4 regions of the Labilibaculum manganireducens genome follow, and region 4 is predicted to be linked to each of the others. Evidence: riboswitches for the same ligand, from Rfam matches in the RefSeq annotation. Region 4 holds a riboswitch; each other region holds the start of a gene.
The links. A riboswitch is a leader RNA that binds a small molecule or an ion and turns the genes downstream of it on or off. The one in region 4 is predicted to bind cobalamin.
Positions count from the first base shown of each region.

Region 1 (3,166 bases), 800 kb from region 4:
TACCAATTAATTCGGTAACAGCATTGTTTGGAGGGCCGGTTGTAATTTGGGTGATTATGCGTAGTAGAAATGTGAAGGCTTCTTTTGCCGGGTAAGAATTGGGTTATGAGTGAAATTAAAGAAGTACAAAAAGACATACTGGTAACTCAGGATCTTTCCATTGGATACAAACAAGGGAAGAAGGAACAGCTATGCTTGCTTTCAGATATCAACCTGACAATCAGGCGGGGCGAAATGGTCTGTCTTTTGGGTCCGAACGGAGCGGGTAAATCGACTCTTATGAGAACCATTGCCGGTATTCAATCGCCCTTGGCGGGATATACCTTGGTAGAAGGAATTCCTATTCGTGATCGGAATTTTAAAGAGATTGCTCAATTGCTAAGTATCGTTTTAACTGAGCGGATTAATGTGGGAAACCTCACCGTTTACCATATCGTTTCTTTGGGCCGGCATCCTTATACTTCATGGATGGGACGTTTATCGGAAGAGGATAACGATAAAATTAAAGGGGCATTGGAACAAGTCGGTTTATTGCATTATGCCGATCATTTCATCAATCAGTTGAGCGATGGGGAACGGCAGCGGGTGATGATCGCCAAGGCTTTGGCACAGGATACGCCGTTAATTATGCTCGATGAACCTACTGCGCATTTGGATTTGCCAAACCGTGTTGACATCATGCGGTTGTTGCATCGTTTGGCCCGGGAAACCAATAAGGCCATTTTACTTTCTACCCACGAATTGGATTTAGCACTTCAGGCTGCAGATGTTATTTGGCTGATGGCACGGGGGCAGACGATTAAAGTTGGTGCTCCTGAGGATTTGGTTTTGAATGGAAGCATCGAAGAGACATTTCATAATAAATCATTCATCTTTGATCGTAAGACAGGAAATTTCATTATGAATTACCAGAAAAAACAGATCATTCAGGTTTTGGGTAATGATGTAATGGGGTTCTGGACACAAAGGGCATTGTCCCGCGAAGGTTATCAGGTTACTTGCGAAGAAGCCGGTAATTGTTCTGTGAAATTGCTCGAAGATACTATGGAATGGGAAATTCATCGAAATGGAGAGGTGAAAAAATGTCGGAGCATTCAGGAACTGCTGGCTTATCTCCGAACTTTTCTTGTTTTCGATTAATTTTAAATCTGTATTTTATTCATTTATAGAGTCTCCTGAAATACTGCCAAATAAATTTCTAAAATTAGATTTCTCAGAATAATATTTTACATACATTTGCGTCGCATTCGGTATTTTATTCCTCATTATTCAGGAATGAAATGAAAAGGGAATTCGGTGAAAATCCGAGACTATACCCGTAGCTGTAAGTTCTAAAAAGAGCTTTTTGAAAGTCCTGTGCCACTGTTCCAATTTTGGAATGGGAAGGCCTCAAAAAGTAGAACAAGTCAGAAGACCTGCCTTTGCAATCAATTTTAAGTCATTGCTTTCGGGAAAAAGAGCAAGTGAACGAAAACTTTATCGAACATTGATACAAGGATTGATCTGCCATGACCGGTTCTTTATGTCATGTTGTGAAATTTTCTTTTAGCTCCCTGTCTGCATTGCATTAGTTAAACTTATTTTCATTTATTCTTAAAAGACATGAAAAGAACATTTTTAACGGCTTTTGCATTGCTGTCATTATTAAATTCTGCAGTAAAAGCTGATGAGATTCCAAATCCTGCCAAAGATACAACGGCAGTGAGACACCTGAATTTATCAGAAGTTAAGATTAACGCATCACGTGTAAATGCAAAAATGAAGGATCTTCCTCAAAAGGTTGAGGTGGTTACAAGAAGAATGATTGAAGCGACTCCTGCAGTTGATATGGGTGAGTTGCTAAAAAAGACTACCGGTGTTGATATTATTCAATATCCAGGAATTTCTTCAGCTGTAAGTATGAGAGGTTTTGCACCATCTACATCAAACAAATACAATGTGATTTTAATTGATGGCAAACCTGCAGGAACTACCAATATTGCAACAATAGATATGTCGAATGTAGAACGGGTTGAAATTTTAAAAGGCCCTTTCTCAGCACAATATGGTTCTTCGGCTATGGCTGGAGTAATCAATATTGTTACCAAAGAGAGTACGCAAAGTATTACCGGAAATGCAAGTATTTCTTACGGAAGCTTCGAAACGTATACGGGTAGTTTAAGTGCCGGTGGTGCTTTGTCTGAATCAATGGATTTTGATGTAAGCTGCAATTACCAAAAACAAGGAAAGGATTATAAAATTGGGAAAAAGAATTTCTTTGGTAAAAGCGATGCTGAAACAATATTGGATCCAACGACCTACGGCAAGAGGATGGAGCACTCGCAATTTGAAAGACAGAATGCAAGTGCACGTTTAGGCTTCATTTTAGATGAAAACTGGAAGATTAATATTCATCAGTCGGTGTTTATTGCCAATGATGTTGAAACACCAGGTTCTTTTTGGCATGTGTATGGTATGGATTCAAAAGATATGAATAAGTATACAACAAGTGCTGACGTACTGGGAAAAATAGGAAATCATAAGCTAAGTTTATCTCCTTTTCACAGCAAAGAGGAAACAACCACTTTCAATTCAGTTTATGGTGATACCGAGAGTATTCATAAAAATTACGGCTTTATTCTTCAGGATGCCTTTAAAGTAGGAGAGCACTCTATTGCTTTTGGCATCGACAATAAAAACGATGTTTCCGAAAGCAATAATTGGAATACTTTGGGTGATGTTACAGCTCCTTCTACTCCAAAATATAAAAATGTATCGACCGGCATTTTTGGTCAGATAAATACAAATACTTTAAATGGAAAATTGAATATTGCCATAGGGGCAAGATATGATTTGGTGAAACTGAAATTGGAAGCGGACGATTTATTAGGGAATGAAGCAAGTACAGAGGAATACAATGTATTTACACAAAATGTGGGTGTAAAATATGAACTTCTTAAAGGATTAGCGGTTCATTCCAGTTGGGGAAATGCATTTTATGCTCCTGATGCTTTTCAAAAGGCAGGATTGTATACCACCGCATATGGAACCACAAAGGGAAATCCAAATTTGAAGGATGAGCAAAGTAATACTTTTGATGCTGGATTTGAATATAAGAATTTTGGGAAAGGCTTTAATTTCGATTTTACTTATTTTAAAACACATCATAATAACATGATCGTTAGTT
Region 1 is NZ_CAXXEE010000003.1:1,836,783-1,839,948, forward strand. It holds gene ACHZAX_RS07070 (iron ABC transporter permease) at 1-95, shown strand, start outside; gene ACHZAX_RS07075 (ABC transporter ATP-binding protein) at 106-1,140, shown strand; cobalamin riboswitch at 1,231-1,437, shown strand; gene ACHZAX_RS07080 (TonB-dependent receptor plug domain-containing protein) at 1,603-3,166, shown strand, end outside.
Region 1: linked by a shared signal. The riboswitch ahead of ACHZAX_RS07080 (TonB-dependent receptor plug domain-containing protein) and the one ahead of ACHZAX_RS10175 (hypothetical protein) in region 4 are both predicted to bind cobalamin.

Region 2 (3,166 bases), 120 kb from region 4:
CCATAACATCGCCAATGGTTTGCTGAGCAGCACCTAAACTGGGAGTATTGGTTACAGCTCCGCACATAATTCCGGTGATCACGGAAGTGGGAACATCGAAAATAAATTTTATGGTAACTGCAATAAAGAAACCTGAAATAACAATTCCTGAAGCGAGCAGGTTAATCTTTAATCCATTATTTTTAAGCGAAGTGATAAAGCGGGGACCTACCTCTAAACCAATTGAATACACAAATAGAATTAAGCCAAACTCTTTAATGAAGTGCAATACGTGAGCATCGGTTGCAGCACCCAAATGCCCAATTAACAGACCGGAAAACAGTATGCCTGCAATGCCAAGTTTAATTCTGAGAAACGATAGTTTTCCAAATAGAATACCTAAAACAGCGGCCAAACAAATGATGACAATTGTAGATGCTGTTCCTGGTGTAGTTAATAGTTCTATAATGTTCATGTTGAATTATTGGTGTTTTAAACGATATGATCTCAGAAGAAGATCATTTTTTAGTGAGAAATAAAGGGATATGAAACGTCCATGTCAAAGCGATTTTGACACACAGAGAGATGATTATCTCAGCATGGTAAGTTCCATATGGCAACTTAAAAACAAATTATAATCATATGAAAAGAGCCGGAACTCCCATCTATCTTGATACGAAGTCAGGATATTATGAATTGGCAAATGAAAGTGCCGGCTCAATTTTATTGATTTAGAGGCTAGTCAGGAATCAATAAGGAATCTTATAAACTTTTTGAAATGGGAAGTGAATATTTTTTCCGGAATAATTAGTTGCAAAGCCAAAATACATGTTGTGTTCGGTCTTTACTGCTTTCTCCATTTCGCGAGGAGTGCTGCTTACTTTTTGCATAACAATACATTTTAAATGGTAAAACTGTATGCTTTGCGTCAATCAATAAAAAACAGGAATAATAAAATTAAAAAGGAACTTTTAATTCACCAGCGAGTCCTGATTTTTAGCTTTATGTCGCGAAAGCATCAATCTAATTAAATAAGACAGGTCTCCTGGCTTTTCCATTTGCAACGCCTTCCCATTCCTGATATTGGAACAGTGGCTTGATGTTGCAAACTGTATTGGAATTACAGTTGCGCGTCAGCTCACGATTTTAACGTGATTCCCTATTAAACCCTTTTTACGGGGTATCTTAATTATTTTCGGAAGCAAAGTTATTAAAAAAAGTATCTAAAAAACAAATTTAAATTTCCTTTAAGTTGAATCAATTTGATTTTACGGACATAAAAAGGAGAGAAGTAAAGAAACTGATCGTTTACAGAGGTATGGATTTTACAAGTAATCAATTGCTGAAGTTAACTTGATTCTCTGGGATGTTGATTAAAATATTAAAGCCTTAATTGGCTTGTAATGGGAGCTGTAGGCTGTGTTACTTATTCGCGTTAACTTGCATATCTATGCTGTGAAACACTTCTGGTTTGTTTGCCCCGAATGCGATATCTTAAATATATATAATACATTTGCATCGATTTTGGTGTTCTGCTCAGGCTATCGTCTGAGGGAATGAAAAGGGAATCCGGTGAAAATCCGGAACAGTACCCGCTACTGTAAATCTCATTTTGCCATGTGCAAAATATGGTTTTTACACCGCAAGCCACTCTCAGAAATGGGGGGAAGGCTGTAAAAACTGAGATAAGTCAGGAGACCTGCCAAGTCGTAACTAAAGAACATTTTGCTTCCGGGAATCGAAGTATATGTATTGAACTTACGCGCGTGTTCAGTATTTATTATTCCAATTTCTTTGTTTGTGTAAACATTTGGCAGCAAGATGTGATGTTTTAAAATTTAAAAAACAAAACGATCATGCAGTTTAAAAATTACATTCTGATTGGCCTTTTTATATTGGTAAGTCAGAGTTTAGTTGCTCAAGTGGGGACATTGTCCGGAGCAGTCACAGAAAAGGACGGGACAAATCCTTTAATTGGTGCCAACGTTTATTTCCATGGAACAACCATAGGAGCCGCTACCAACAGCGATGGTATTATTCGTTTCGAAACTTAAAGGTGGGAGAGTACGAAATTGTTGTTTCCTATTCGGGATATGGAAGAAAAAAAGAAATTATAGAAATTAAGGAAGGAGCAAATGCTCTTGATTTTCAGTTGAATAAATCCGAGAGAGAATTGGGCGAAGTGGTAGTTACAGGTACCGGTACACCGCATCATTTAAAAAGTGCTCCCGTTCAAACCGAACTAATCAGCAGCAAGATGGTGAAGGCTGTTTCGGCATCGGGATTTGATGATTTAATGACTGGAATTAGTCCATCATTTGATTTTAGTCCGGGCAGTATGGGGGCTTTTATGCAGTTAAACGGATTAAGCAATGATTACATTTTGGTACTTGTTGATGGAAAAAGAATGTACGGAGATGTTGGAGGCCAGAATGACATCAACCGCATTAATCCTGATAATATTGAACGAATTGAAGTGGTTAAAGGTGCATCTTCATCATTGTATGGATCGGAAGCCATTGCAGGTGTAATTAATGTGATAACCAAAAAATCGAAACGAAAAATCTACGCTGAAAGCAATTCCCGATTAAGTGAACATGGAAACAGACAGTACTTCAACAAAGTAGGTTTGAATTTAGGACGTTTTTCATCTCTTACAACTTATTCAAGAAAGGAATCGGACGGGTGGCAGCTAAGCAAGTTCGAAATTGACGATGATATGGATAATGATGATCCATCGGATGATGTACTTGTTGTTACAGATGCTAAACAAGTGAATGCCTTCGAGGATTACGCCATCAGTCAGCGCTTTGATTTTGCCGCAACCAATAAACTAAGCGTATATGCAATGGGATCGAAATACGAGAAAGATGTATTGCAGCCAATTACAGTAAAAAAATATGGTTATTACTACAACGATTTTTCTTATTCGGCAGGAGCCAAGTACCTAATTAATAAGAAGGACTACATCGCTTTAGATTTTAATTCTGATCAATTTAAATACTATTACAAGTACAATCAGAATGATATATCTTCAAAATCAGGGAAAACCCTTCATTCAATAAGAGAAAAAGTTCTTAATACGGATCAAAAACGCGAAGATGTAAATCTAAAATACGTTTTTAGTCTAAAAAAGACGCATCAATTTACATTGGGTGGCGAATACGTAAACGAAAGCCTGAAATCG
Region 2 is NZ_CAXXEE010000003.1:2,518,949-2,522,114, reverse strand. It holds gene ACHZAX_RS09700 (putative transporter) at 1-454, opposite strand, end outside; gene ACHZAX_RS09695 (hypothetical protein) at 729-869, opposite strand; cobalamin riboswitch at 998-1,182, opposite strand; cobalamin riboswitch at 1,488-1,700, shown strand; gene ACHZAX_RS09690 (carboxypeptidase-like regulatory domain-containing protein) at 1,836-2,033, shown strand; gene ACHZAX_RS09685 (TonB-dependent receptor) at 2,036-3,166, shown strand, end outside.
Region 2: linked by a shared signal. The riboswitch ahead of ACHZAX_RS09690 (carboxypeptidase-like regulatory domain-containing protein) and the one ahead of ACHZAX_RS10175 (hypothetical protein) in region 4 are both predicted to bind cobalamin.

Region 3 (3,166 bases), 800 kb from region 4:
TAAGAATGCTGCAGAAATGATTACTTCTCAGAAGAAATTGTGGGAATACGCAGCACATTTTCAACCATCTCATGCTGTTATACACGCAGCACATGTAGAATTGGAACACGCTTTTACGCGGGATTTTAACTATAAAAGCACTGAGGTAATGAAGGAGTTAGCAGAAATGCTGAACAGAACGGCTCAGGAATTTGGTGATGGAGAGCCTCCGGTTACATTAGCCATCGAGAATTTGTGGTGGCCGGGTCTGGATTTTTTGTTTCCGGCTGAGGCCGATGATTTTGCATCCCGATTGGATTTTTCAAATTGGAATCTACTTTTGGATACGGGACATTTAATGAATACGAATATTGCATTGAGATGTGAGGATGAGGCCATTGATTTTGTTTTGGATCGGATATCACGATTGTCGAAAGATATTCAGGCGAAAATTAAGAGTCTGCATTTGAATTTGAGTTTATCAGGAGAATATCAAACGAAACAGGTTATGAATGGTTTACCAACAGGATGGTCAGACTTAAATCATACAGAGAAATATACTACAGCACGTAATCATGTTTTGCAGATTGATCAGCATTTACCATTTACGAGTAAGCGTGTAAAAGAAATAATTTATGAGATTGAACCTGAAACTGTAATTCATGAATTCATTACAAAGGATATCAAGGAATATTCAGAGAAACTGGATGTTCAGATGAATGCTTTACGTTAGTGAAATACAACGAGGTGGCTTTAAATTGTATTTTCCACATTTCTGCACCTTATAATAAAGACTGTTTCGTTCAATACGATTCAGTCTTTTTGTTTTTGTACGACAGTTATTCCTGATTGCTTTTTTAAAACCTCTTCTTTTTCCGAAATATTCCATAGATTTGCAGGAATTGGGTTTCTCTCTTTTGAGAATTAAAATGGGAATCCGGTGCAATACCGGAGCTGTCCCCGCAGCTGTAAGCCCTCAATGATTTTTCATTGATAAGTTCTGACAAATCAGCCACTATGTGAATGTAGTTTTGCATGGGAAGGCGTTAGAATTGGGTAAAGCCAGAAGACCTGCCTAATAAATTGAACTGTTTCGTAACTTCGGGGAACTGAGTAACGAAGGTATAATTGTAGTAATTGTATTTTCTTGTCTGCTATCCCCACAATTATTGTGGAAGAAAATGAATTTATTAAAATCAAGCTGTTGGGCATTACTCCTGATTCTGTTATTGGGTACTGTTTCCTGTCAATCCGGCGATCCAAAAAAGAAAGAAAAACAAGCTGATAATTCAGCTGTCGATTCATCTTTTTATCATCAATCTCAATTAAAGTACGCCAAAGGCTTTCAAATTAAACTTCTTGCCAATGGCTTAAAAGAATTGATTGTTTGGGATCCTTGGAACGAAGGCAAAATTTTCCAAAAATATTATTTGAAGAATCGTGGGGAAAAAATGGATATTCAGGTCCCTGCTGATGGTTTGTTGGTAGAGGTTCCTGTAAGGAGTATTGCCGCGCTATCGAGTACTCAAATCGGAATTTTAAAGTTCTTAAACGTTCAGGATCGAATTGTTGCAGTTTCTTTGCGCGATCGTATTTACGATGAGGAGTTGGATAAAAAGGCTCAGAATGGAACGATACAAGCAGTAGGTCATTCGGAAAGTCTGAATTTCGAGAAAATTGTTGAGCTGGATCCTGAATTGGTAATGGTTGCCGGTTTTATGAACATCACCGACAAGGAAACTAAATTAATGAAAGCAGGTTTGCCGGTTGCTTATAATATAGAGTGGATGGAAACTTCTCCCTTGGCACGTGCTGAATGGGCAAAATTTATTGCAGCTTTTTTTAATGAGGAGGCCGAGGCTGAAAAACATTTTAATGCTGTAGAAAAGAGATACAATGATTTGAAAAAGTTGGTGGAAAATGTGGAGAGTAAACCAAGCATTCTTTCGGGCTATAATTTTAAAGGCATTTGGTATATGCCTGGCGGACAAAGCTACTTAGCGCAATTCCTTCGCGACGGAAAGGCAGATTATTGTTGGTTTTCTGATAGCACCAGTGGCAGTATGCCATTAAGTTTTGAGGTTGTTTTCGATAAGCAGGGAGAAGCAGATATTTGGTTTGGCCCCGGACAATGCAGAACTTTGGAGGATATGAAAAATATGGATGAGCGTTACACCTTATTTCGATCATATAAAACAGCTCATGTTTTTTGTTCTACCAAAAGAATGAAAGATAGCGGCGCCAACGATTGGTTTGAGTCAGGTGTAATGCAACCCGATGTTGTGTTTAAAGATGTGATTAAGATTTTACATCCCGAATTGCTGCCAAATTATGAACTGTATTACTATCAACAATTGAAATAGGAGAGCTATGCTGTTGAATAAAAATGGAAGATTGTTTTCGCTCGTATTTGGGATACTGTTCCTTCTCATTTGTGGCGTTTTCCTGTTGGATTTGATATTCGGAAGTGTAAATATTCCTTTTAAAAAGGTGTTTGCAATACTATATGGTGCTGATGTGAAAAACTCATGGAACTACATCATTTTAAATTTTCGTTTACCGAAAGCTTTAACTGCCATTTTTGTTGGAGCCGGATTATCGGTTACAGGCTTAATGATGCAGACACTTTTCAGAAATCCATTGGCCGGACCTTACGTTTTGGGAATTAGTTCCGGGGCAAGTTTGGGAGTTGCTTTAATGGTAATGGCATCAGCTTTAATGCCGGTTGCTTTTGGAGTTATTTCGGCTTTTTTAGGTAGTTGGGCATTGGTGGTTGCAGCTGTTGTTGGTGCATCATTGGTATTCATGCTGGTTGCTTTGGCCTCTCTTAAAATATCAGATAGTGTTTCACTGCTGATTATCGGAATCATGTTTGGAAGTATTACCGGTGCTGTGGTAAATATTCTGCAATATTTTAGCGATCCGGAGCAAATACAAAGTTTTATCGTATGGACTTTTGGCAGCTTGGCAGGTGTTACATGGACCGAAATGAAAGTAATGGTACCCATTGTTTTTAGTGGTTTGATCATTGCTTTTTTTCTGATAAAACCATTGGACGCACTTTTGTTGGGCGAGAATTATGCGCGGGGAGTTGGAATATCAGTTAATAAGACTCGTATAGCCGTTATTATTAGTACGGCATTAATTGCCGGAACATTAACCGCATTTACTGGCCCTATTGCTTTTG
Region 3 is NZ_CAXXEE010000003.1:1,833,473-1,836,638, forward strand. It holds gene ACHZAX_RS07060 (TIM barrel protein) at 1-712, shown strand, start outside; cobalamin riboswitch at 867-1,072, shown strand; gene ACHZAX_RS07065 (ABC transporter substrate-binding protein) at 1,161-2,342, shown strand; gene ACHZAX_RS07070 (iron ABC transporter permease) at 2,350-3,166, shown strand, end outside.
Region 3: linked by a shared signal. The riboswitch ahead of ACHZAX_RS07065 (ABC transporter substrate-binding protein) and the one ahead of ACHZAX_RS10175 (hypothetical protein) in region 4 are both predicted to bind cobalamin.

Region 4 (3,166 bases):
TTGTCAGCATTTAAAGAAGTGCGGCCAACCATCATGTTTTCGGTTCCATTGATTATCGAGAAGATTTACAGGAGTAAAATTTTACCGTCGATTAATGGGAAAGCCATTACCAAATATTTATATAAAATTCCGTTTTTCCGCAAGAAGCTGAACGCAATTGCCGGAAAAAAATTAATGGAAACCTTTGGTGGTAAATTAACTTTTTTTGGTATCGGCGGAGCTAAATTGAACTCTAAGGTTGAACTGTTTTTGCGTGAAGCAAAGTTTCCCTATGCTATTGGTTATGGATTAACTGAAACGGCACCATTAATTGCAGGATGTGGTCCCGCAATTACTAAATTTCAATCTACAGGGCCTGCTTTAGTCGGAGTTGAGCTGAAAATCAATAATCCTGATCCTGTTACTCAAATTGGAGAAGTATGGGCAAAGGGTGATAATGTGATGATGGGTTACTATAAAGAGCCGGAAAAAACCAAGGAGGTTTTAACAGAAGATGGCTGGTTTAAAACCGGCGACTTGGCAAAAATGGATAAAGACAATTATTTATATATCGAAGGTCGATTGAAAAATATGATTGTTGGATCAAGCGGAGAAAACATTTATCCGGAAGAAATAGAATCGGTAATCAATAACTTTAAACATGTAATAGAGTCTGTAGTTATTGAACAGAAAGGAAAATTGGTTGCAATGGTTCATTTTAATTATGAGGAATTGGAACAGCAATATCAACATCTTAAAAAAGAGGTGGGGAATTATGTCGATGACACTGTTGATGAGTTAATGAAGGAATTACAGGTTTATGTGAATTCACGTGTAAATAAATTTTCGCAGGTTCAGTTAGTGATCGCCCAAATTGACCCATTTCAAAAAACGGCAACGCATAAAATAAAGCGGTTTTTATATCATTAGAAACAAAAAAGACTATTAAGAATAAATTTCACCCCAAATGTTACACCTAACATTTGGGGTGTTTTTTTTATGATCTGAAAATTTCTTGTTCTTTATGTTTTTAGACAGAAATAAGATCTTACTGTAATTGTTATTTAGATGATAATCAGTGTTTAATGGTGGATGATTTGCTTTGGTTTTTTACATTCATAAAATAGATTGTTAGTATCTTGAATTAATATTGATACATTTGTTTCGCGATTTGGCAATATCATATCACTTGATGTAATATTAAAGAGGGAATCCGGTTTGAGTCCGGAACTGTACCCGCAGCTGTAATCTCTATACCAAACTCGGTTGCATGATGCCACTGTATCTTATGGAAGATATGGGAAGGCGCAACAAGAGGGAGAAAGTCAGAAAACCTGCCTAAAAGCAATTTTGTTTAATCGACACTTTCGGGACTAAAAGTAAGATTATGAAGAAAATTACTAAATGTGTGCCTACATGGCATATTATGCGTGGTTCATTATTGCGGAACCAATTTTCCAATTTTAAATCAGTGCAAGATGGCTCTCTGTTCATCTCGTTTTTTGATAAAACGAACTGGTTGAATTTCCAATCAATTAAAGAAGTGATGGTTGAAAAATGCCATTTGCAAAAAATTAATTTTTGGAGTCAGTTTCTATTCCCAATTAATACAATTTAATAATTCAGCTTGTTGTTCGCAACAGGTTAGAATTGATGTACTATAAATTAAAGGCAAACATCCGTTTGAATGCTTTAAAAATAAGATAACATGATAAGTGAAAGAGGTAAAGTGTTTGGAGTGGCCTTAGGTCCGGGAGACCCTGAGTTAATTACGGTGAAAGCTTTGAACTGTTTGAAGAAATCAGAGAAGATTTACTATCCGGCAACGCAATCATCAAAAGGGAATCAGGATAGTTTTTCATTGGTGATTTTGAAACAACTGGATGTAGAAGAGAACAAGTTTGTGCCCATTACAGTGCCGATGAGCAAGGATCGATCGGCGGCCGAAAAAGCATATGCAGATTTGTTTCGGAAAGTGCAGAAGGATGTTAAGGAAGGCAAACAGGTAGCAGTGGTGAGCGAAGGAGATATTTCATTTTTCAGCACATTTTCCTATTTACTTGAAGATTTCAGGAAGAATAGTGTCGATTTTGAGATGATTCCGGGAGTTCCGGCTTTTATTTTGGGAGGATCAGCAGGAAAACTGGCATTGGCAACTCAGAACGATAAATTATTAATAGCTCCGGACATAGAGAATGAAGAGGAACTGAAATCTTTGCTGGAGCAGAACCAAACTGTCGTTTTGATGAAGTTATCAATGGTTCGTGATTGGATTAAAGTGTTCATTCAAAATAGTGATCTGAAGTTCTTTTACGGTGAATATTTAGGAACTCAAAAGCAGTTTACCTGCACCGATATGGAAAGTTTGAAGGACAGGAAGATTCCATACTTCGCCATTTTAATTTTTTACGGAAATAAATAATATATCATGCCAAATAGATTAGGAAAAATAACCGTTGCAGGCCTTGGACCAGGAAGTCCGGATCTGTTTTTAAATCCTGCAATAGATGCAATAAGAGAAGCCGATGTGGTGATTGGATACAAATATTATTTTCAGTTCATAGAATCATTTCTGAAAGAAGGAACAGAATGCATGGATACGGGAATGCGTCAGGAAGTGCAGCGCGCCGAAAAGGCATTTGAATTGGCTGAAACAGGGAAAGATGTTGTTGTGATCAGCTCTGGCGATGCCGGTATTTACGGAATGGCATCGCTTGTTTTCGAGATGGCTGAGAAAACACAATCGAAAGTAGAGCTAAAAGTTATACCTGGGATTTCTGCTTTTCAGGCTGCGGCTGCAAAATTGGGCGCACCGTTAAGTCACGATTTGGTGATTCTTTCCTTGTCGGATTTACTCACCAGTTATGCTTTGATCGAGAAGAGAATAAAGGCAGCTGCTATGGGCGATTTCGTAACTGCAATTTACAATCCCAAAAGCAATAAAAGATATTGGCAATTGTATCGCTTACGCGAACTGTTTTTAGAGGAGAGAGAAGATACTACACCAGTTGCTGTTGTACGCCAGGTGGCTCGTGCCGAGGAACAAATTACCTTGACAAACCTACGCGATTTTGATCCTGAAATGGCAGACATGTTTTCACTGGTGATTGTTGGGAATTCACAAAGCTATATTTCAGGTGATCGGTTTATTACACCACGAGGATACTATAATAAAGAGGAGCAGGAG
Region 4 is NZ_CAXXEE010000003.1:2,634,157-2,637,322, reverse strand. It holds gene ACHZAX_RS10180 (AMP-binding protein) at 1-909, shown strand, start outside; cobalamin riboswitch at 1,135-1,335, shown strand; gene ACHZAX_RS10175 (hypothetical protein) at 1,367-1,597, shown strand; gene cobI (precorrin-2 C(20)-methyltransferase) at 1,688-2,401, shown strand; gene cobJ (precorrin-3B C(17)-methyltransferase) at 2,408-3,166, shown strand, end outside.